2 regions of the Pseudarthrobacter sp. O4 genome follow, and region 1 is predicted to be linked to the other one. Evidence: predicted binding sites of a transcription regulator. Region 1 holds the regulator's gene; the other holds the start of a gene.
What was found. Region 1 encodes LexA, which represses DNA repair genes until DNA is damaged. Its sites were predicted from a motif close to TCGAACANNTGTTCGA; they were not measured.

Region 1 (18,554 bases):
ATGGATGAAACCCTCGCCGCAGCCGTTGACCAAAACGCAGAAGCCAACACTGCGGCCCTGAGCGGACTCAAATTCTCCAAAGGACACGGCACGGGCAATGACTTTGTGCTCCTCGCCGACCCGAACGGCACCCTGTCCGTCACCCCGGAGCAGGTCGCAGCACTGTGCGACCGCCACCGCGGCATCGGCGGAGACGGCCTGATCCGCGCCGTCCCCTCCAGGCTGCTCCCGGAAGGCCAGGAGCTGCTCACGGAGCACCCGGACGCCGAATGGTTCATGGACTACCGCAACGGCGACGGCTCGCTCTCGGAAATGTGCGGCAACGGGGTCCGCGTCTTTGTGCACTTCCTGATCGCCGAAGGCCTCGTCGAGCTGCCCGCCGGGGAATCCCTGACCATCGGCACCCGCGGCGGGGCCAAGACGATTGTCCGCACCGCGGCAGGGTACGCCGTCGACATGGGCCCCTGGGAGTTCATCTTCCCGGGCGAGGCCACCGCGCGAGCCATGGATTCACTGGTCAGCGCCACAGGACTTGAGGTCGCGCGGCCCGCTCTGTCCGTGAGCATGGGCAACCCGCATACCGTCGTTGCACTGGCCGAACTGGCAGAGCTCGAGGCCACGCAGCTGTTCACCGCACCCCATGTGGATCCGACGCCGCCCCACGGCACCAACGTCGAGTTTGTTGTGCCCTCCGAGCCGCTGGTGCACGACGGCGTCGGAACCATCACCATGCGCGTTCACGAGCGGGGCGTGGGCGAAACCCAGTCCTGTGGCACCGGCGCCTGCGCGGCCGCCGTCGCGATCCGCCACTGGGCCGGCCAGGGCGCCCCGGACGTCTGGAACGTCCACGTGCCAGGCGGTGTCGTCGGCGTGAAATTCTTCCTCGGCACCGAAGGCCACGAGCATGTCGAGCTCAGCGGCCCGGCCGTGCTCGTGGCTAGCGGGACGCTTTCCTGACCCGCAGGATGCGGAACGACTTCGAGGTGCTCTCGCGCGTCACGGTGAAGCTGCTGTCCAGCTCGGCGGCAAGCCAGCGCTGAAGCGAATCGGACCCCAGGTTCTTCTGCACCACGAGCCAGGCCGAGCCGCCCTCGGCCAGCCGCGGCAGCCACAGGAGCAGCAGGGCATGAAGCTCGTCTTTGCCGATCCGGATCGGCGGGTTGGACCAGATGGTGTCGAAACGCAGCTCCGGATCGACGGCGTCGGGTGTGCTGGCCGTGAGATTTCCCAGCCCCAGGAGCGCCGCGTTCTCGTTCGTCAGCGTCACGCAGCGCTCGTTCACATCCACCGCGCAGACGCGTGAATGAGGTGCCCGCAGCGCCATGGTCAGCGCGATCGGGCCCCAGCCGCAGCCGATGTCCAGAAGGTTTCCCTGCGGCGCAGGGGAGGGCACATCGGCCAGCAACACGGCCGTTCCCTTGTCGATGCCGTCCGGGCTGAAGATTCCCGAGGCGGTCTGCAGGTGGCGTGTCTCACCGGCAAGCTCCACGGTCAGTGGCTTGCGGGTGAACGGCCCGGCCGGCTGGGCGCTGAAATAGTGTGCAGACTCCATAACTGGCCAGATTAGTTGGCCCTCGACCTGTATGGGAAACCGATGGGAACCGCAGGGGAAACCGATGGGAACCGATGGGAAACCGATGCGAACCCCGATGCGAACCCGCCGGGAAGCAGTGGCCGCCCCGCCGGGCGCCTGCCGGTCCGGGCAGAATGACAGTCTGCTAGTCTTTGAGGCATGTTCTTGAACTTCAAGTAGCCGGCACGGGTTAAGTCCCGTCCCCGCAGCGACGCAGGTCCCTACCTTCCGCAAGTTTTTTTCGTGCAGCGCGCCCAATCCAGTGATTCCTTCCCTGTCCGGCGCCCGCATCACTTGGAGTCCCGCAATGCTCAGCGAATGAACATCCCTCAAAAGCGGCCTGATCCGCCAGGATCGGTCCTTAGTTTCCGCCCACTTCTCCCGCTCCCACCCTGCCCCGGCACCGCCGCCGCGGGCATCCCAGGAGGCCCGTTTGACCAATAGTCGTCAGCCCAGCGCGAATTCCGCCCCACACGGCACCGATCGGCACTATTCTGAAATTGCCGAACCTTCAAAGGAGACCATGACCAGTCAGCCCAACACCGGACCCGATTCAGCAGCCCAGGACATGAGTCCTGCGGAAATCCAAGCTGTCATCGACCGGATCCTCTCCAAGGAAACCCCTGCCCGGAAGGCGTCCCCGGCCGCCGGCGAGTCCAAGTCGGTGCTCGGCAAGGCCCAGGCGATCTCACGGCCGGACGAGGAACACAGCAACTACGACGGCGACCAGCAGGACCTTGAGGAACGGCACGCACTGCGCCGTACCGGCAGCCTGTCCACCGAACTGGAAGACGTCACCGAGGTCGAATACCGGCAACTGCGCCTCGAACGCGTCGTCCTCGCCGGTCTCTGGACTGAAGGCACCCTCGCCGACGCCGAGAACTCGCTGCGCGAACTCGCCGCCCTGGCCGAGACCGCCGGCTCGGAGGTCCTCGATGGGATTGTGCAGCGCCGCCAGAAGCCCGATCCGGGCACCTTCCTTGGCTCCGGTAAGGCCCAGGAACTCAAGGACATCGTGATGTCCACCGGCGCGGACACCGTCGTGGTCGACGCCGAACTGGCTCCGTCCCAGCGCCGCAGCCTGGAAGACATTGTCAAGGTCAAGGTCATCGACCGCACGGCCCTGATCCTCGACATCTTCGCGCAGCACGCCAAGAGCCGCGAAGGCAAGGCCCAGGTCGAACTGGCCCAGCTCGAATACCTGCTCCCGCGCCTGCGCGGCTGGGGTGATTCGATGTCCCGCCAGGCCGGTGGGCAGGTGGGCGGCGCCGGTGCCGGCATGGGCTCGCGTGGTCCCGGTGAAACCAAGATCGAACTGGACCGGCGCCGGATCCGCACCCGGATGGCCAAGCTGCGGCGCGAGATCGCCGCGATGAAGCCAGCCCGGGAAACGAAGCGCGCCAACCGCCGTCGTAATGCAGTGCCCTCGGTGGCAATCGCCGGCTACACCAACGCCGGCAAGTCGTCACTGCTGAACCGGCTGACCGACGCCGGCGTCCTGGTGGAGAACGCACTGTTCGCCACCCTCGACCCGACGGTCCGCAAGGCCGAAACCTCGGACGGACTGGGCTACACCCTCGCCGACACCGTGGGGTTCGTCCGCTCGCTGCCCACCCAGCTCGTGGAGGCTTTCCGCTCCACCCTGGAAGAGATTGCCGACTCGGACCTGATCCTGCACGTCGTCGACGTCTCCCACCCGGATCCGGAGGGCCAGATTGCCGCCGTCCGCAAGGTCTTCAGCGAGGTCGACGCCCGCAAGGTGCCGGAAATCATCGTCCTGAACAAGGCCGACGCCGCCGACCCGTTCGTGATCGAACGGCTCAAGCAGCGCGAACCGCGCCACATTGTGGTGTCGGCACGCACCGGCGAGGGCATCCCGGAACTGCTCAAGGCCATCAGCGAGGGCATCCCGCGGCCCAGCGTGAAGCTGGAACTGATGATCCCGTACAACCGTGGGGACCTGCTCAACAAACTGCACGAGACCGACGCCGAGATCCTCAGCCTCGACCACGAGGAGACCGGCACCCGCGCCGTCGTGATGGTGCGCGAGGGCCTGGCCGCTGAACTGGATTCGTTCATCAGCAATGACTGAGGCAGCGGTGGCCGGGGGGGACCCGGACGCGAACCGCCCGGCGGGGGAGGACCCGGAAGGGGACGCGTCCGGCGGAAAGGCTTCAGCAGGCAAGGGTTCAGCAGGCAAGGGTTCAGCAGGCAAGGGTTCAGCAGGAACCGGCGGACCACCCGGCGAGGAGTTCGTGATCGATCTGCTCGACAGGGCGGTGTCAGGCATGGGCGGACAGAGCCGCAGCGGCCAGCACGAGATGGCCCGGCAGGTGGCGCAGGCAATCGACACCGGCGACCATCTGCTGGTCCAGGCCGGCACCGGCACTGGCAAGTCCTTGGCCTACCTGATCCCGCTGATCGCGCATTCCCTTGTCAGTGACAAACCCACCCTCGTCTCCACCGCCACGCTGGCCCTGCAGACCCAGATCGTGGGCCGCGACCTGCCCAGGCTGCTCAAGACCATCACCCCTGCCCTGGACCGCCCGGTCAAGGTGGCCCTCGTCAAGGGCCGCTCCAACTATGTGTGCAAACACAAGCTCGAGGGAGGCTTCCCTTCCGAAGAACCCTCCGAGGGCCAGCTCTTCTCCCTCGGCGAGGACACGTCCGTGCCGCACTTCGCTGCCGCCATGGGCGGCCCTTCCTCCCAGCTCGGCAAGGAAGTCGTCCGGCTGCGCGAATGGGCCGAGGAGACCGCCACCGGGGACCGTGACGAGCTCATGCCCGGTGTGACGGACCGCGCCTGGCGCCAGGTCTCCGTCACGTCGATGGAATGCCTCGGCGCGCAGAAGTGCCCCCTGGCGGCCGAATGCTTCAGCGAACTGGCCCGGCAGAACGCTGCCGACGCCGACGTCGTCGTCACCAACCACGCCATGCTGGCGGTCAGCGCCTTCGAAGGCCTCGCCGTGCTGCCCGAGTACGACGTCGTGGTGGTGGACGAGGCGCACGAGCTGCAGGACCGCGTCACCGGGGCCGTGTCCGGCCAGCTCTCCGTGGCAATGGTGCATGTCGCCGCCTCCGGGGCACGGAAGCACACCGGCATCACGGTGGACGCGCTCAACAACGCCGCGTCCAACCTCGAGCTTGCCATTGAAGGAGTCCCCAGCGGGCTGATGCCCAACGGGCTCAACAGCGAGCAGCTCGACTCCGTGGACCAGCTGCGTGACGCCTGCCGCGCCGCGCTCTCCGATTCCAAGGGGGACAGCGCCAACACCGCCGACGGCGGGCGCCAGCTCGCGCGCTCCCGCCTCATGGTCATCCTGGAACTCTGCGAACGGCTGCTCGCTGCCCGCGAAAACCGCGAGGTGGTCTGGTTTTCCCGGAACAGCACTTTCGACCCTGCGCAGGGATACTCCCAGCCGGACGAGAGCGCACCGGCCCTGATCAACGTGGCCCCGCTGAGCGTCGCCGGACGGCTCCGCGAGGGTCTGTTCGCGGACCACACGGTCATCCTGACCTCGGCCACCCTGGCCATCGGCTCCGCCTTCGAACCGGCGGCCGGAGGTCTGGGCCTGGTAGGCCCCGGCGCGCCCAGCTGGACCGGAGTCGACGTCGGCTCGCCCTTCGACTACCCCAAGCAGGGCATCCTCTATGTTGCCAAGCACCTGCCCAAGCCCGGCCGCGGCACGTCCCCGGAGGCGCTGGACGAGCTGGAAAAACTGATCCGGGCTTCCGGCGGAGGGGCACTGTGCCTCTTCTCGTCCCGGCGGGCTGCCGAGGACGCCGCCGAGGCGATGCGCCCCCGGCTGGACATGACCATTCTGTGCCAGGGGGATTCGACCATGACGGCGCTCGTGCGCCAGTTCGCCGATGAACCGGACACCTGCCTCTTCGGCACCATGTCCCTGTGGCAGGGCGTCGACGTCCCGGGGGGCTCCTGCCGGCTCGTAGTCATCGACAGGATTCCGTTCCCGCGGCCGGATGACCCGCTCATGACAGCGCGCTCCCGCGCGGTGGCCCAGGCCGGCGGCAACGGATTCATGAGTGTGTCCGCAACCCACGCCGCGATCCGGCTGGCCCAGGGAGCCGGACGGCTGATCCGCACGACGACGGACAAGGGAGTCGTGGCGGTGCTGGATTCGCGGCTGTCCACGGAACGCTACGGGGGATTCCTCCGGGCCGCTCTGCCGCCGTTCTGGCCGACCACCGATCCGGCAATTGCCATGGCGGCTTTGGAACGGCTCTCCAAGGAGTCGGCGCAGACCGCCAAGTAGGCGGACGGAGCACCCCGCAGCAGGGAATGTGTTGGGCCCCGCCGGCATCCCCCTTCCGGGGGACGCCGGCGGGGCTCTGTGTGGCAGGTGCTAGAGGGAGCGCAAGACCGAGACGACCTTGCCCATAATGACGGCGTGGTCGCCGAGGATTGGCTCGTACTGCGTGTTCTGGGGCAGCAGCCAGGTGTGGCCGTCGCGCTGGCGGAACGTCTTGACCGTGGCCTCGTCGTCCAGCAGTGCGGCAACAATGTCGCCGTTCACGGCGTCACCCTGCCGGCGCACCACCACCCAGTCGCCATCACAGATGGCGGCATCGATCATCGAGTCGCCCGCCACCTTCAACATGAAGAGCTCTCCGTGGCCCACCAGCTGGCGCGGCAACGGCATGACGTCTTCCACAACCTGGTCCGCGAGGATGGGGCCACCGGCCGCGATACGGCCGACGAGGGGGACCATTGCGGTATCCGTAGCGCTGGCCAGTTCCGAGACGGACAGCCCGCCCACGGCACGCAGGCCGCTGGACTTCGCCACTCCCGAGACCTTGGAGCTGCCCTCGTCAAGGGTCAGCGGCATGAGCACTTCCATGGCGCGCGGCCGCTTGGGATCCCGCCGCAGGTAGCCGAGCTTCTCGAGTTGGGAGAGCTGGTGCGTCACGCTGGAGAGACTCGCCAGTCCCACGGTATCGCCAATCTCGCGCATGGAGGGAGGGTAGCCGTTGTCCGTCACCGAACGCTGGATGGTTTCGAGGATCTTCTTCTGCCGGACGGTCAGGCTCTTGGGAGGCCTGGCTGACTGCGGGCTCCGTTGGGACGCCCGGCCGCCGGTGGCTGGTGCTGCCATATTCGCCAATGCCTTTCCAATCCGCCCGGCTGCCTTGCGGCAGTTACCGGGACCTTCCGGCCTGAATGTCAGACCCCGCTGATCAACTACTGATGATCGACTGCAGAAGTGGTTGTCCTGTGACTCAAACGTAGGCCAGCCACACAGTTATTTCAAACATTTGTTCTAGCGAGTCTCGACAATGTTCGTTAATAGGTGCTAAAACTGGACAGGTGAAGTTCGAAGATGTGTTCGAACTTCCGGGGGTTTGATGAGGCATCGCAGTTGGATGAGGGCGTTTGTTCGGTTCTATGTTCGAAGGTTAGGCCGGTTGGCGGCAAGTACGTGGAGTACGCCGGGCGGCACAGTATGGTCCAGGAGGGCTCAGTTCATGTCAGCATCAAGCGCGTTTCACCACACTTTCGGCCATGACGCATCCGGCGGGTATGGCCGGTCCGTACCGCGGGTTTCCTTCCGTCCGGCCGCTCCGGCAGGCGGTGCGTCCCGCACCAAGCAGGCACCCCTGCGGCTGACCAGGCGAGGGCGGTTCGTCTTCTTCGGAGTGCCGTTGATCCTGCTGGCCGCCCTGATCCTTTCCTTCAGCGGCTTCCTGAATGCACCCGCCAAGGCTTCCGAATCTGTTGAGGAGCTGTCACTGACCCCCACCGTCTCTGTCACGGTGCAGCCCGGGGAATCGCTGTGGGCCATCGCCGGGACCGTGGCACCCGGGCGCGACCCCCGCGACGTCGTCGCCGACATCGTCCAGCTCAACAACCTCGATGCCGCCCGCGTCCTGCCCGGCCAGACGCTCTTCGTCCCGGCCCAGTAGTCCAGCCCAGTAGTCTTCCGGCCCCGGGAACGTCGCGTACCAAGCAGCCGCCAAGGCGCCGACGGACCTGGCCCGAGCCGTCACAGTTTCAGGGCCCGCCGCCGTCTCACTTAAACTACTGAAGTGACTGACCAGTTAGAGCGCCTGAACCGACTTCCCCTCCGGACCAATCTGCGGGGAATGAGCCCCTACGGGGCACCCCAGCTGGACGTCCCCATCCTGCTCAACGTCAACGAGAACACCCACGGTGTGCCGGCGGACGTCCGAGCGGCCATCGCCGCGGCCGTAACAGAGGCAGCGGCCGGCCTGAACCGGTATCCGGACCGCGAGTTCACGGAACTGCGCGAAGCCCTGGCGGAATACCTCGGGCATGGGCTGGGCGCGGAGCACATCTGGGCAGCGAACGGCTCCAACGAGGTGCTCCAGCAGATCCTCCAGGCCTTCGGCGGACCCGGACGCACGGCACTGGGCTTCCCTCCCACGTACTCCATGTACCCCCTGCTCGCCGCGGGGACGGACACGGAATACATCGTGGGGGTGCGGGCCGATGACTACGGGCTGAGTGCGGAGTCGGCGGCGCGCCAGGTCCGCGAACTTCAGCCCAACATCGTCTTCCTCTGCTCCCCGAACAACCCCACCGGCACGGGCCTGGGTCTCGATGTGGTGCAGGCTGTGTACGAGGCCGGCCAAGCCAGCCAGACGATCGTGATCGTCGATGAGGCGTACCACGAGTTCGCCCACGACGGTACGCCGAGTGCGCTCGAGCTGCTGCCGGGCCGGGAACGGCTGATCGTCTCGCGCACCATGAGCAAGGCCTTCGCCCTTGCCGGCGCGCGCGTGGGCTACATGGCGGCAGCCCCCGGGGTGGCCGACGCCCTTCGCCTCGTCCGGCTTCCGTACCACCTCTCCGCCATCACCCAGGCAACCGCCCTTGCCGCCCTGCACCACCGCGTGGCGCTCATGGCCGACGTCGAGGACATCAAGCGGCAGCGGGACAGGATCGTTGCCGAACTGCAGCGGATGGGCCTCAAGCCGTCCGCCTCGGATTCGAACTACGTCTTCTTCGGCGGTCTCCAAAACCCGCACGCGGTTTGGCAGGGACTGCTGGACGCCGGGGTGCTCATCCGGGACGTCGGCATCCCCGGCCACCTGCGCGTCACCGCCGGCACTGAGACGGAAACCACAGCCTTCCTTGAGGCCCTCGACCAGATCCTGAGCAGCCCCGCGAAACAGCGGGCCTAGACTTGACTCCGGGTCAAGCACAACGCCAGAACGCCTAGCACCGCCTTCATCACAAAAGGACACCTGCACATGAGCATCACCGGATCAACCGCTGCCCGGACCGCCCGCCTGGAACGGACCACCAGCGAGTCATCCGTCCTGGTCGAGATCAACCTGGACGGCACCGGCGTCTCGGACATCAGCACCTCGGTCCCGTTCTATGACCACATGCTGACGGCGCTGAGCAAGCACTCCCTGATCGACATGACGGTCAAGGCCACAGGCGATACGCACATCGATGTCCACCACACGGTGGAAGATGTCGCCATCACCTTTGGCGAGGTCCTGCGCACCGCGCTGGGGAACAAGGCCGGCATCCGCCGCTTCGGCGAGGCGACGGTGCCGCTGGACGAAGCCCTGGCGCACGCCGTCGTCGATGTCTCCGGGCGGCCGTACCTGGTCCACGGCGGCGAGCCGGCAGGCCAGGAATACCACCTGATCGGCGGACACTTCACGGGTTCCCTGACCCGGCACGTCTTCGAGGCGATCACCTTGCACGCGGGCATCTGCCTGCACATGAATGTCACCGCCGGCCGGGACCCGCACCACATCGTCGAGGCCCAGTTCAAGGCTTTCGCCCGCGCCCTGCGCGCCGCCGTCGAGCCGGATCCCCGCGTCGAAGGCATCCCGTCCACTAAGGGTGCACTGTGACCGGCAAGGTGCTGCAGGACGGCGCCATCCTCAACCCCGACGCCGGCCGGAAGCCCGTCTCACCCGAGGGCAAACCCACCGTTACGGTGCTGGATTACGGATCCGGCAACGTCCGCTCGGCCGTCCGTGCCCTGGAGCGGGCCGGCGCCGAGGTCATCCTCAGTGCCAGGCCCGAGGACGTCCTGAACGCCGACGGCCTTGTCGTCCCCGGTGTCGGAGCCTTCGAAACGGTCATGCGCGAGCTCAAGGCCGTCGACGGGATCCGGATGATCGGACGCCGCGTGGCCGGCGGCCGTCCCGTGCTGGCTATCTGCGTGGGCCTGCAGGTCCTGTTCGAGGCCGGTGTGGAACACGGCACCGAGGCCCTTGGGATGGGGGAGTGGCCCGGCAAGGTGGAACTGCTGCCTGCCGAGGTGGTGCCGCACATGGGCTGGAATACAGTTTCGGTGCCGGAAGGTTCGAAGCTGTTCGCCGGTGTCGAGAACGAGCGATTCTACTTTGTGCACTCCTACGGCGTCCAGAACTGGGATTTCGACGTGATCCAGCCCCGGATGATTGCGCCGCTGGTCACCTGGTCCGAACACGGCGCCCCGTTCATCGCGGCGGTTGAAAATGGTCCGTTGTGCGCCACCCAGTTCCACCCGGAGAAGTCCGGCGACGCCGGCGCACGCCTGCTGCGCAACTGGGTCGAGGGCCTGCGCAAGGGGTCCCCGGACGCGGCCGCCCCGGGCAGCGCAACCGGCGCCGGCCCGGAACAGGCCGCCTAGATGTGGTCCATCGTCCTGATGGGGCTTGCCGGCCTGCTGGTTGGCGGGGCGCTGTCCTTCCGGCAGCAGAAGAGTCCGCGCTGGGTCCAGATCGTCTTCTACGTGCTGGCCGGGATGTCGCTTCTGGCCGCCTATTTCCTGACGCTGCCCGCCTCCTAGCGGTCCCGCAGCATTCCCGACCATCCGCCGCCACCTGAGAAGCTGAGGATCCCCGATGACCACCGAAACCCCGCTGCCCGTGCTCGAGCTGCTGCCCGCCGTCGACGTCGTCAACGGCCAGGCCGTCCGGCTCGTTCAGGGCGAAGCCGGAAGCGAAACGAGCTACGGCACCCCGCTGGAGGCCGCACTCAACTGGCAGCAGCAGGGGGCCGAGTGGGTCCACCTCGTGGACCTTGACGCCGCTTTCGGCCGGGGATCCAACGCCGAACTGCTGCGCGAAGTCGTGGGACGCCTGGACATCAAAGTGGAGCTCTCCGGCGGCCTGCGCGACGACGAATCGCTCGAGAAGGCCCTCGATCTCGGCGTCGCCCGGGTCAACCTCGGCACCGCGGCGCTGGAGAACCCGGAGTGGACGTCCCGCGTGATCGAGCGCTTCGGCGACAAGATCGCCGTCGGCCTGGACGTCCGCGGCACCACCCTCGCCGGACGCGGCTGGACCAAGGAAGGCGGCGACCTCTGGGAGGTCCTGGCCAGGCTGGAAGAGGCTGGCTGCGCCCGTTACGTCGTGACGGACGTGACCAAGGACGGCACCCTGCAGGGTCCCAACGTCGAGCTGCTGCGCCGGATGGTGGAGAAGACCGGCAAGCCCGTCGTCGCGTCCGGGGGCATCTCCAGCCTCGAGGACCTCAAGGTGCTGCGCTCCCTCGTCCCGCTCGGCGTCGAGGGCGCGATCATCGGCAAGGCCCTCTACAACGGAAACTTCACGCTGCCCGAGGCACTCGACGCCGCCGGCCGCCGCTAACCGGACCGCAGCCATGGAACACCAGCCAGCAGGCACCAACCCGGCGCCGGACGCAGGCGGGAACACCGTCCCGCCCCGGCATCTGCCCGGGCACATCGCGGCAGCACTGGCGGGCGCCGGCGGTCCGGCCGACTCGGCCGGCCAGCCGTGGGCCGGGCGGAGCCTCGCCGGCGACGACGCCAGGATCCACAATTTCGAAGACGACGACGGCGCGGCGGACGCCGGTTACCTGGCGGCCCTCGCGCGCCTCGCCAGCGGCGACGGCGACGAAGCCGCAGTCATCGCCTCACTCGCCACCGCACGCGTCTTCGTGCCGATCCTTGCCCGGCTCGCGGAAGAGGGCGAAGGCTCGACCCGCCCGGCAGGGGACAAATTGCATGGGGACAAGGAGTCCGACATGGCCCTCGTCACCCTCAAGGCGCCCGACGGCCGGACGGCCATGCCTGTGTTCACCTCGGCCGCGGCGCTTCAGGCCTGGCATCCCGAGGCCCGCCCGGTTGCCGTGTATACGGCCCGGGCAGCGCTGTCCGCCGTCGCCGAGGGCGCCGAGCTGCTGGTTCTGGACCCCGGCTCGGACCTGACGTATGTGGTGCGCCGGCCCGCCGTCTGGGCCCTCGCTCAGCAGCAGCCGTGGACCCCGTCGTACGCTGATCCTGTGCTGGCGCAGTCCCTAGGCGCGGCCGCGGTAGGCTTTCCGGAGGTCCGGCGTGTTGAAATTCATCCAGGCGGTGGAGTTGCCTCAACTGCGGCTGATGGACGGCAGCTTCCCGGCGGAGGTGCGGGCCCGGAACTCCGGGTGGTCCTCTACCTCGAGGACGGGCTCGACGCCGCGGGGGTGCAGTCCATCGTGGCCGGCCTAAACAACGCCTGGGCCCGGAATGAATTGTTTGCCGAGCGGGTTGACTCGATCGAAGTCAAGTTGCAGCGCGCAGCACCATAGCTGACGGCCAGCGGGGGACTCCTGCCGGAAGCAGTACCAGGCTGCCGAGGGCAATACCAAAAGGGATGTAGTCCGTGAACTTCACGCTTTACCAGGAGCTGCTGGCCGTCCGGCCGATCAGGCGGCTCCTGCTGGTCGGGATGATTGCCCGCATACCGCACTCCGCCGCGGGCGTGCTGCTGACCCTGCACATCGTCCTGAGCCTGGGCCAGGGCTATGCCGCCGCCGGCGCCGCGGCAGCAGTCATGACAATCGGCATCGCCGTCGGGGCGCCCTGGCGCGGACGGCGTGTCGACACCGCGGGCCTGCGCAAGGCCCTGATCCCGTCCGTCATTTCCGAAACCGTCATCTGGTCGATCGTGCCGCACGTGTCCTACGAGCTGCTGCTGCCGCTGGTGTTTGTCGGCGGCCTGCTGACGCTGCCGATCTTCAGCGTCGTGCGCCAGTCCCTCGGCGTCCTGGCCACAGGGGAGCAGCGGCGCACCGCGTTTGCCCTCGATGCGATTTCCACCGAACTGGTCTTCATGATCGGCCCCGCCGCCGGCGCCCTCGTCGCCACCGCCGGCTACTCGGTCGTAGGCCTGACCATCGTCGGCATTGCCACCTCGGTGTCCGGGCTGTTCCTGATGTGGTTCAACCCGCCGACCCGCAGCCCCGTGGCCGGCCGCGGCCTCGACGCCGGGCTCGAGGCGGGACTCGATGCGGATGAACAGAATTGCGCGGAGGCCGCCGTCGTGGCTGCCGCCCCGGCACACCTGCAGGAAGCCGCCGCAGAGCTGGCCCCGTTGGCAGCCGCCGCCGAGCAAAGGCGGCAGCGGCGCGCCGGGCTACGCCACAAGGTCAACCATAATTTCGCCTGGTTCACGGCGGCCGTGGCTGCCGTCTTCGCCGTCGCGGCCGGGGCCGGCATGGTGCTCAGCGGCACCGACGTCGGCATTGTGGCCGCCCTCGAGACCGGCGGCCACCAGGCCGAGATCGGGCTCGTCTTCCTCTTCTGGTGCGCGGCCTCGGTGGTCGGCGGGCTGATCTACGGCGCCATGCACCGGCCGATCTCGCCGATCTTGCTGCTGCTCGGCATGTCCACCCTGGCCATCCCGATGGCGTTCGCGACAGACACCTGGACCCTGAGTCTGCTCTCGCTGCTGCCGGGACTGCTGTGCGCCCCGGTGCTCTCGGCGGCTTCGGAGAAGGTCGCCGAACTCGTCGACGAGAGCCGCCGCGGAGAGGCGATGGGCTGGTACGGATCGGCCCTGACCGGCGGCGTCGCCCTCGGGGCGCCGCTTGCCGGGCTCTTCATCGACGGCGTCGGCCCGGGGGCCGGGTTCGTCTCCGTGGGGGCTGCCGGCGTTGTGCTGTGCCTCGTGGGGCTGGTGCTGCAGCACCGTCGTCGTCGACTGCTGGCCTCGGCAGCCTAGCCAAGGCGTGTGGCTGGGCAGCGCCTCGGAACGCCGTGCAGGGAACTCGACGCACCGCGGTTAACGACGGCGGCGGGCGGACCGCTGAGGTCCGCCCGCCGCCGCGGAGTGAGTAGCTTGTGCCCGGTTCCTAGTTGACCGGTCCGGTGTATTTCTCGCCCGGGCCTTTGCCCGGGGCGTCCGGAAGGATGGACTCCTCGCGGAAAGCCAGCTGGAGGGACCTCAGTCCGTCACGCAACGGTCCGGCGTGCTGCGAGCCGATCTCGGGGGCAGCAGCCGTGACCAGGCCGGCAAGAGCCGTAATCAGTTTGCGGGCTTCGTCCAGGTCCTTGAGCTCTTCTGCGTTCTCCTCGGCGGCGAGGCCGAGCTTGACTGCTGCTGCGCTCATCAGGTGCACCGCTGCGGTGGTGATGACTTCGATCGCGGGGACCTCGGAGATGTCGCGGATCTGCTGCGAGACGTCGGCCTGAGAGCCGGCGGGCTCATAAACGTGTGAATTACTGTCTGAAGTGCTCATGCTGGTAAGCTTGTCACAGACCGACTGAATGTCGTTATTTCGATTTCTTCACTGTGGCAGCTGAACTGCCGTAGTGAAGGAACTCCCCTTGGGAAGCCCCCGATCCATACCTGCTTCGTCGAGTATGTGCGCCGGACGGGATTCTTTGGGTAGAATCGATTTCAGTTTGCAAGCGGAGTTCTCTCCCACCCGCGTCAGCCGCTCTCCTTCGGGAAGCTTCGGAAGAAGCAAGGTTGCCGGGTACCTGGTCGGGCATTTCCCTGAGGCGTCAGCCTGGCGGGAACGCATGCCGCCTCCTACGAGGCAGGCAATTCCGATCTTCGAGGCCTTCGATTGCTCCGGCAATTGGGGGCCTTCTCTATTTGCCGGTGGAATGCCACTCACGAACACAGGAGCTTTAACATTAGCGAGCCAAGAATCAATGAGCGTATCCGCGTCCCCGAGGTGCGGCTGGTCGGCCCTGCAGGCGAACAAGTAGGAGTTGTCCGTATTGAGGATGCCCTGCGTTTGGCTGCCGAGTCCGATCTTGATCTCGTTGAAGTTGCACCGCAGGCCAAGCCTCCGGTGTGCAAGCTGATGGACTTCGGCAAGTACAAGTACGAAGCTGCGGTCAAGGCACGCGAGGCCCGGAAGAACCAGACCAACACGGTTCTGAAAGAAATCCGCTTCCGCCTGAAGATCGACACCCACGACTATGAGACCAAGCGCGGCCACGCGCTCCGGTTCCTCGGTGCCGGTGACAAGGTCAAGGCCATGATCCAGTTCCGCGGCCGTGAGCAGCAGCGCCCCGAGATGGGCATTCGCCTGCTGCAGCGCTTTGCCGACGACGTCGCCGAAGTCGGCGTGGTGGAGTCAAGCCCGCGGATCGATGGTCGCAACATGGTCATGGTGGTGGGTCCCCTGAAGAACAAGGCCGAGGCCAAGGCGGAGGCACGCCGTGCGACGCAGCGCGCGGAAGCCAAGGCTGAGAACGAAGCCAAGGCCTCGGGGGCCCCGGGCCGCATGGACGTTTCCGGCGACGACAGTGCGCCGCTGACGCAGTCCCTGGCCGACCTCCTTCCGGAGGGATACCAGATCAAGACGGAGGCTCCGGCAACGGAAGCAGCTCCCGCCGTCGCCGAGGCCCCTGCCGCGGACAACGCGGTCAAGGACGAAGCAGTCGAAGAAACCGTAGCCACGGAGGCCCCCGCCGCCGAGGTCAAGGTGCAGGAAGCGCCGGCAGCAAAGGCTCCCGTCCAGGAAGCGCCCAAGCAGGAGGCCCCCAAGGCCGCTCCGAGGCGTGAAGCTCCGAAGGCAGCTTCCAAGCCGGCAGTTGCCAAGGCTCCGGCTGCGCCCAAGGCAGCAGCCGCCAAGGCCCCTGAGGCTGCCAAGGCGCCCGAGGTTGCGAAGGCACCCGAGGCTGAAACGGCCGCTCCGGCAGCGGCACCGAAGCCGGTGCCGCGCCCCGCGGCGCCGAAGCCTCCTGTGCGGCCTGCCGCTCCGAGGGCAGCCGCCAAGCCGGGCACCAAGAAGACCAACTAGTTCACGGCCGCCGGACAGCAATGTCCGGCAGCAAGCAACCAGCACGCCGCCCGCAGGGGCGGCTGCACGAAAGACTGCAGACCCTGTCTGCGGATACGTAAGGAGATCGGTTCCCATGCCGAAGATGAAGACCCACAGCGGTGCTAAGAAGCGCTTCAAGCTGACCGGCAGCGGCAAGCTGCGCCGCCAGCAGGCCAACCGCCGCCACTACCTCGAGCACAAGTCCTCCAGGCTGACCCGCCGCCTCGCCGGCGACAAGATCGTCTTCAAGGGCGACGCCAAGGTCATCCGGAAGATGCTCGGCATCTAAGTTCCAAGTTCTCTGACTGATTGCCACCTGGCAGCAGTCAACTACCAATAAGGCTTCTCAGGCCAGCCGGTTGTTCCGGCAGTAGACGCTTGGGATCAGAATTTTCGAAGGAGTACGCACGTGGCACGTGTGAAGAGGGCGGTAAACGCCCACAAGAAGCGCCGGGTTATCCTTGAGCGCGCAAAGGGCTACCGTGGACAGCGTTCACGCCTGTACCGCAAGGCCAAAGAGCAGCTGCTGCACTCGTTTGTATACAGCTACGGCGACCGCAAGAAGAAGAAGGGCGACTTCCGCCGCCTGTGGATCCAGCGCATCAACGCTGCATCCCGCGCCAACGGCCTCACCTACAACCGTCTGATCCAGGGCCTGAAGGCCGCTGAGGTCGAGGTTGACCGCCGTATGCTGGCCGAGCTTGCCGTTTCCGACGCCAACGCCTTCACCGCGCTGGTCAAGATCGCCAAGGACTCTCTGCCCGCCGACACCTCCGCTCCGGCCGGGACGGCTCCGAAGGCCAAGGCCGCCAAGAAGCCTGCTGCCAAGAAGGTTGCTGCTGAGGCGGCTGCTAAGTAGTTCCCGTAGTCCTCAAAAACTACGTCGTTCAAGAGCCGGCTGCGAAAGCAACTAAGGTTCTTATATGAACGAAACCGGGCGCCCGCAAGACTTTCCACTTTCCAATCCTCGAGCTGATCGGGTGAGGAAGGTGGCACAACTTGCCGGGCGCCCGGCCCGTTTAAAACGCAGCGAGTTCCTGGCGGAGGGCCCGCAGGCTGTCCGGGAGGCCCTGGTCCTGCACCAGAAAAGGATTGCCGCGGGGGAGCCCGGCGTCGTCCATGAGGTGTACGCAAGCGAGGCCTGCCTCGACCGGCACCCGGATCTGGAGACACTCGCGGAGGGCACCACCGCATACCTCGCCACCGACGAAGTGCTGGCCGCCATGGCGGACACGGTCACCCCGCAGGGCATTCTCGCGGTCTGCGGGTTCCTGGACGTCAGTATCGAACAGGTGCTCGACGCCGGCCCCCGGCTGATCGCCGTGCTGTGCCAGGTCCGCGACCCAGGGAACGCCGGCACGGTGCTGCGGGCGGCAGACGCCGCCGGCGCGGACGCCGTCGTGCTGACCGCCTCCAGCGTGGATATCTACAACCCCAAAGCTGTGCGCTCGACGGCGGGGTCCCTCTTCCACCTGCCCGTCGTCCTTGGCGCCGAAGTGGAAGAGCTCGTGGCCCGGTGCAAGGAGCGCGGCATCGGTGTGTTGGCCGCTGACGGCGGCGGCCAGCTGAACCTGGACCGGCTCCAGGACGAGAACGCGGCCCGCCGCCTGGGGGCATCCGCCGCCGGCTCCGACTACGCCCTGGAAAAGCCCACGGCCTGGCTGTTCGGCAACGAGGCCCAGGGCCTGTCCGAGGAAGAACTCGCGCTGGCGGACCACCGCGTGGCCGTGCCTGTGTACGGAGCGGCCGAAAGCCTCAACCTCGGCACCGCCGCGACGGTCTGCCTCTACGCCAGCGCCCGCTCACAGCAGGACGGCGCGTCGGGCCACTAGCGCATTGATGAGCCGGCCGGCCGGGCCACGGCGGCCGGACATACAGAGAAGGCCGGACATAGAGAAGGCGGGGGTCCACCGAATGGTGGGCTCCCGCCGTCGTTGCTGTCACCGCCCTGGCACTGTGCGCGCCGGGCCGGTGGCCTGTGCAATTACGTAGTTGTCTTGTTGCGTCCGGTAACGGCGCCGTAGATGCCGGCAACCACGAGGCCACCGACAATGGCCAGGATCCAGGAACCGAGATTCCAGAATTCCATCTTGCCGCCGCCGAATAGCAGGTCGCCGATCCAGCCGCCGACAATGGCACCGACAACGCCGAGCACGAGGCTGGTGACCCAGCCGCCGCCGACCTTGCCTGGCATGACTGCCTTAACGATTGCACCTACTATGAGTCCGAGAATGATCCAGCCTAGAAAGCCCATGTCTCCTCCTACATATTCGTCGGCATCCAAATTATGAATCCCGATTATGGCTTCAAGCTAACACCTGCGGCATCAAATGTCAGCAGGATCACCTCCAATCGTTACCTGCCTGCATCCGGCCTGAGATCGGCATGTGCCCGGGCATTGCGCGGTGCGGCAGCACGGTCCAGCGGGTACGGTATTCCATGCGGGTACGGGCGGATTCCGGTGCCCGCCAACACCCCAGTAGAACCCCCTAAGGAGAAGCTCACTTGGCTGCAAATGGCGGTACCAAGGCGATTGTTGCGGCGCTAGCTGCCAACCTGACCATCGCCGTCCTGAAGTTCGTCGCGTATTTCCTGACGCTGTCCTCCTCGATGCTCGCGGAGGCCATCCACTCGCTGGCGGACTCCGGCAACCAGATCCTCCTGCTCGTGGGCGGCAAGCGCGCCCAGAAGGCGGCGAGCCCGGAACACCCCTTCGGCTACGGACGCGAGCGCTACATCTACGCTTTCATCGTCTCGATCGTGCTGTTCAGCGTCGGCGGCCTCTTTGCGCTCTATGAAGCGTGGGGAAAGATCCAGCACCCGCACGCCATCGAGGGCGACTTCTGGTGGGTGCCGCTCGCGGTACTCATCGGCGCCATCATTGCCGAGTCCTTTTCCTTCCGGACCGCGATCATCGAGTCCAACCACGTCCGGGGCAAGCAGGGCTGGGTCAAGTTCATCCGCAGCGCCAAGCAGCCCGAGCTT
Region 2 (4,242 bases), 1.2 Mb from region 1:
CCCAGGCTGTCGATGATCCGCAGCTCATGCCCCAGCCTGGCGCGCAGCTCCTCGGCGGGCTTACCGGCGATCCCGGGGAAGCGGCGGCTGATGCCTGCCTCGCAACGCTGGCTGAGCTCCACGAGGGGATCCCCGGCGATTCCGATCACGGAGGCTTCGGGGACCACGGGCTGCTTCCATCCCATGTCCGTGACCGGGTCCACCCGGCAGCGGTCCGCGAGCGCCTCTGTCTGGGCCATCAGCCGTTTCAGGTCCGCGGCGCCGTACCCGGCGGCATGCATGATCTCTTTGCCCAGCTGCAGCATCTGCGCCGACGACTTGAGCCAGCCCTGCCCGTTGGGCTGGAGCAGCGGGGCAGCCGAGAGTTCGGGCAGGGATTTCAGCGCCCGGGCGGAGTCCAGCACATCCGCGGTGGCCGCGCCGTCCTCGGCGACGTACCGCACGGCATTGCTCAGCACGGCGGGCACGCCATGTTCCGCGGCGAGTTTGAGCATCCGCACAGCGTGGGCTGTGCTGAGCGGCTCACCGGGAGTGCTGAGTTGCGTGACCACCTCGGCGGCGAGGGTCCCCGGCGGCATGGCATCCAGCCAGCGCTTGAACAGGGTGCGGGGGCGCAGGTAGCGCCGCCCGCCCACCGCACGGCCGACGTCGGAATCCGGACCGATCAGTACCGTCAGCACCGGCTGCAGGGTCTCCGGATGCAGGGTCCGGGAGGCGAGCTCCGCCCGGGTCACGGCCACGGGCACCGCTCCCCCGGCCTTACCGGTGGTGCGGGCGTGGGCGTCCGAGATCAGCCGGCAGAGCGCCCGGTAACCGGCGCCGTTGTTGTGTCCGTGGGCCAGGGCGACGACGCGTCCGCCCACCTGGGTGCGGAGGTCGCCGTCGTCGTCAAGGACCGCAAGGTCAACCCCGACAATCGGATCGAGTCCGGCAGCCATGCAGGCCAACAGGTGCTTGACCGTCCCGTAGAGGCCGTCGCGGTCAGTGCAGGCGAGCGCGGTGGCATCGTCGGCCGCGGCCGCGGCGGCCAGTTCATCCGGCCAGGAGACCCCGTAGTGGGCGCTGAAGGCGGTGGAGACGTGGAGATGGGTGAAGCTCATGCCGTTTTCTGGGGACGGAGGGCGTCATGGATCCTCAGCAGCCGCCAGCGGCCGCTGCCGACGTGCCGGCTCAGGTCAAGGGTGAGGGTTTCCGCCGGGGCTCCATCAACCGGGGACGGATCAGCCGGGCGCACCTGGACCCGCCAGATCTCGTGGTCCACCAGCCCGGGGCCGCTCCCCAGCGGGGCCCGCGGTTCCTCCGCCCACCATTGGCGCCGCTCATACCAGCGGACCGGTTCGGCGCCGACGGTGTAGTGCCGGCCGGCCCAGTCAAGCTTCAGAGGCACGCCAGAGGGTGTGCAGACGACGTCTACCGACTCGCTGAACATGCCCACAGTGCCTCCCGGGAAACCCCGACCGAATCCTTGTTCGAATATATCTTCGAATGATTCCAGTCTACGCCCGGCCCGGGACAAAACCTAGATCAGGGGTGGACGGACGCTGGCACACGTAGCAGGATTGAGCCATGAGCTCCCATAACGCACTCCTGAAGCATGTAAGCATCGCCGCCAAGGATCCAACCTTGGTGGCGACGTTCGATATAGACGGAAATATCCCGGGGCAAGGCGCCTACGTGGTGGGCCTCCTGGCGGCCGGGCCGGACTATTCCCATCAGCGCAGGCTGGGTATTGAGTTCGTGAACGGCGAGGCCGTTTCCTTCTACTACTTCAACCATGACGGCACGGAAGAGAATTTCGACCTCAAGGGCGTGGAACACTCGGGGAACACCATCACCGGAAACTTCCCCATTGCGACTGTGCTTGGCCTCCCCAAGGGCCACCTCATGACGGCCTTCAGCGATTGTGACGGCCGGGACTACCAGGCCAACGTGCCTGTCGAAGAGTCCCTCTAGGCCCCTGCTAGGAGCTGGCTTTGTACACTTCCAGCTCAAGGGTGATGAAGGCATCGATCATGGCCTGGTAGGTCTTTTCGACGAGGTCGACGTCGATGTCCTTTTGTTTCGCAGTGGCGCGGACGTGTTCGATCACCCGCTCCACCCGGCCGGGAGCACGCACCTCGGCGCTGTCCGCCTTGAGGGTTCCGGCGATCCGGATCAGCCGTTCGCGGCGGCCGATCAGGGACACAATCTGCTCGTCCACCTCGTCAACAGCCACCCGCACGGCGGCGAGCTGTTCCCTGTCGGCCTGGGCGGTCTTGTCGTCTGCGTGATTTGTGGACATGTGCATGACAGTATCGAATGATGCAGCCACGAGTCGACTTAATTTCACTGGGTGTCCGCAGTGTTGACGCCGCCCGCAGCTTCTACGTTGACGGCCTCGGATGGCCGGTCCAGCGGGAAGTCCCCGGCGAGGTGCTCTTCATCCAGGCCAACCACGGCCTGGTCCTCTCGCTCTGGGACGCCGGGCAGATGCAGGCCGAAGCAGCCACCGATCCCCCTGCCGGCATTCCGTGCATCACGCTGAGCCACAATCTGGGCAGCGCGGCGGAAGTCGACTGGGTGATGGCCGAAGCGGAGTCTGCGGGGGCCACCATCGTCGCGGCGCCGCAGACCCAGCCCTGGGGCGGCTACACCGGCTATTTCGCCGATCCCGACGGCTACCGCTGGGAGGTCGCCTTCAACCCCAGCTGGGCGGTCGACGGCGGCGGCAAGGTGACGCTCTGACGCCCACCGTCACCACGGGAGTCCGCGCAGATCGATGGTTCCTTCCGGCCACGCCCCTACGGGCTGCGTTCCTGCGCTCCAGCGGCGCGCTAGAACAGGCTTCCCACCGGCTGGATGAGTTCCGGGGAGTCATTCTTCACGTTCCCGACGGCGGTGCCCACGGCGTCGATCGTCCAGCCCTCCGCGACGTCGTGCGCCCCGGCCCGGACCAGGTCCACGAGGGTGGCAGCGTCATCGGCCTGCGGATCCAGCCATGTCTCCATGGTCTGGCGGCCCATCGGCAGCGGGACCCTGTCGTGCAGCGCGGTCAGCTCGGCCAGCATTCCCCCGGCGTAGCCCTCCGGCGGCGAGTCAGTGGTCATGATCGACGTCGAAAGCATCCAGCGCTCCGGGTCCCCCTCGGCCTTGGAAGGGTCTTTCCACCACTCGAAGAGTCCGGCGAACACAATGGGGCGCCCGTCCCGGGGGTGAACGTAATAGGGCTGCTTGTTGCGGCCCTCGCCCTTCCATTCGTAGTAGCCGTCCGCCGGGACGGCGCAGCGCCGGGACCGGGTGGCCTTCCGGAACGCGGGCTTCTCGAGGACGCTCTCGCTGCGTGCATTGATCATCTTCGAACCGATGCCCGGGTCCTTGGCCCAGGACGGCACCAGCCCCCAGCGCGCGATATGCAGCTGCCGGACCGGGCTTCCGTCCACGAGCCGTTCCAGGATGATCGGCACGTCCGCGGTCGGGGCAACATTCCACGACGGCGGAATCGCGAACTCCTCCTCCAGCCCGGCATCGAATTCGGCCAGCAGGTCTCCGACGGCCCGGGCCATCACGTAGCGTCCACACATGGCACCAGCATGCCACCGCACGGATTCCGTGTCATCCGCCTGGCCGTCAGTCCGGGACACCCGCCGGCTGGCCGTATCCCCTAGACTCCCCGCATGGTCAAAACGTCAACGGTGGTCCTGATGTGCGGCGTGGCCGGCTCGGGAAAAACAAGCTACGCCAAGGCCCTTGAGGCCGAAGGTTACGTGCGGCTCTCGGTCGACGAGGAGATGTGGCGTCAGGACCGGGAGCTGGCGGCACGCTTCGGCACCCCCGAATACTTCGATTTCACCGTGGCGGTGGAACGGCAGCTCCGGATCCGGCTCGTGGAGCTCATGGCAGAGGGCCGGGACATCGTCGTCGATCTGTCCTTCTGGTCCAGACAGCGGCGCGAGGAATACAAAGAGCTCGTCACCGCCCACGGCGCTGCATGGCAGCTCGTGTATCTTGACGTGCCCAGGGATGAGCTCCTCCGGCGGCTGGAGCTGCGCCGGCTGCACGCGGGACCGAACTCGGCGCCGGTGGGACCTGCATACCTGGACAAGTTCCTCGCCGGCTTCGAGGCACCTGCTGATGAGGGCGAGACGGTAATACGCCCGTAGCGGCCGCCACCTCTGCGGGAATACCGGCCCCCGGGTTACGGTTAGTGACAATGACGTCCGACTTTTGTCGGCAACCGGCGCTGTCACCCGGCACCGTCAACCA

Region 2: ACQCSU_RS02790 (DUF6504 family protein) is a predicted target of LexA. The motif match lies at 1,470-1,485, and genes of this name have one in related genera.

What each region holds. Positions count from the first base shown of each region.
Region 1 covers NZ_CP189591.1:4,099,772-4,118,325, forward strand. The annotation lists gene dapF (diaminopimelate epimerase) at 1-957, shown strand; gene miaA (tRNA (adenosine(37)-N6)-dimethylallyltransferase MiaA) at 1-8, shown strand, start outside; gene ACQCSU_RS19000 (class I SAM-dependent methyltransferase) at 938-1,552, opposite strand; gene hflX (GTPase HflX) at 2,097-3,665, shown strand; gene ACQCSU_RS19010 (ATP-dependent DNA helicase) at 3,658-5,847, shown strand; gene lexA (transcriptional repressor LexA) at 5,938-6,687, opposite strand; gene ACQCSU_RS19020 (LysM peptidoglycan-binding domain-containing protein) at 7,058-7,495, shown strand; gene ACQCSU_RS19025 (histidinol-phosphate transaminase) at 7,619-8,737, shown strand; gene hisB (imidazoleglycerol-phosphate dehydratase HisB) at 8,807-9,427, shown strand; gene hisH (imidazole glycerol phosphate synthase subunit HisH) at 9,424-10,194, shown strand; gene ACQCSU_RS19040 (hypothetical protein) at 10,195-10,353, shown strand; gene priA (bifunctional 1-(5-phosphoribosyl)-5-((5-phosphoribosylamino)methylideneamino)imidazole-4-carboxamide isomerase/phosphoribosylanthranilate isomerase PriA) at 10,409-11,155, shown strand; gene ACQCSU_RS19050 (SseB family protein) at 11,169-12,095, shown strand; gene ACQCSU_RS19055 (MFS transporter) at 12,170-13,510, shown strand; gene ACQCSU_RS19060 (DUF1844 domain-containing protein) at 13,641-14,027, opposite strand; gene infC (translation initiation factor IF-3) at 14,373-15,548, shown strand; gene rpmI (50S ribosomal protein L35) at 15,664-15,858, shown strand; gene rplT (50S ribosomal protein L20) at 15,979-16,428, shown strand; gene ACQCSU_RS19080 (TrmH family RNA methyltransferase) at 16,493-17,401, shown strand; gene ACQCSU_RS19085 (GlsB/YeaQ/YmgE family stress response membrane protein) at 17,554-17,823, opposite strand; gene ACQCSU_RS19090 (cation diffusion facilitator family transporter) at 18,075-18,554, shown strand, end outside.
Region 2 covers NZ_CP189591.1:622,451-626,692, forward strand. The annotation lists gene ACQCSU_RS02785 (DNA polymerase III subunit alpha) at 1-1,100, opposite strand, end outside; gene ACQCSU_RS02790 (DUF6504 family protein) at 1,097-1,435, opposite strand; gene ACQCSU_RS02795 (hypothetical protein) at 1,567-1,953, shown strand; gene ACQCSU_RS02800 (chorismate mutase) at 1,961-2,287, opposite strand; gene ACQCSU_RS02805 (VOC family protein) at 2,302-2,724, shown strand; gene ACQCSU_RS02810 (SOS response-associated peptidase) at 2,814-3,560, opposite strand; gene ACQCSU_RS02815 (AAA family ATPase) at 3,654-4,139, shown strand.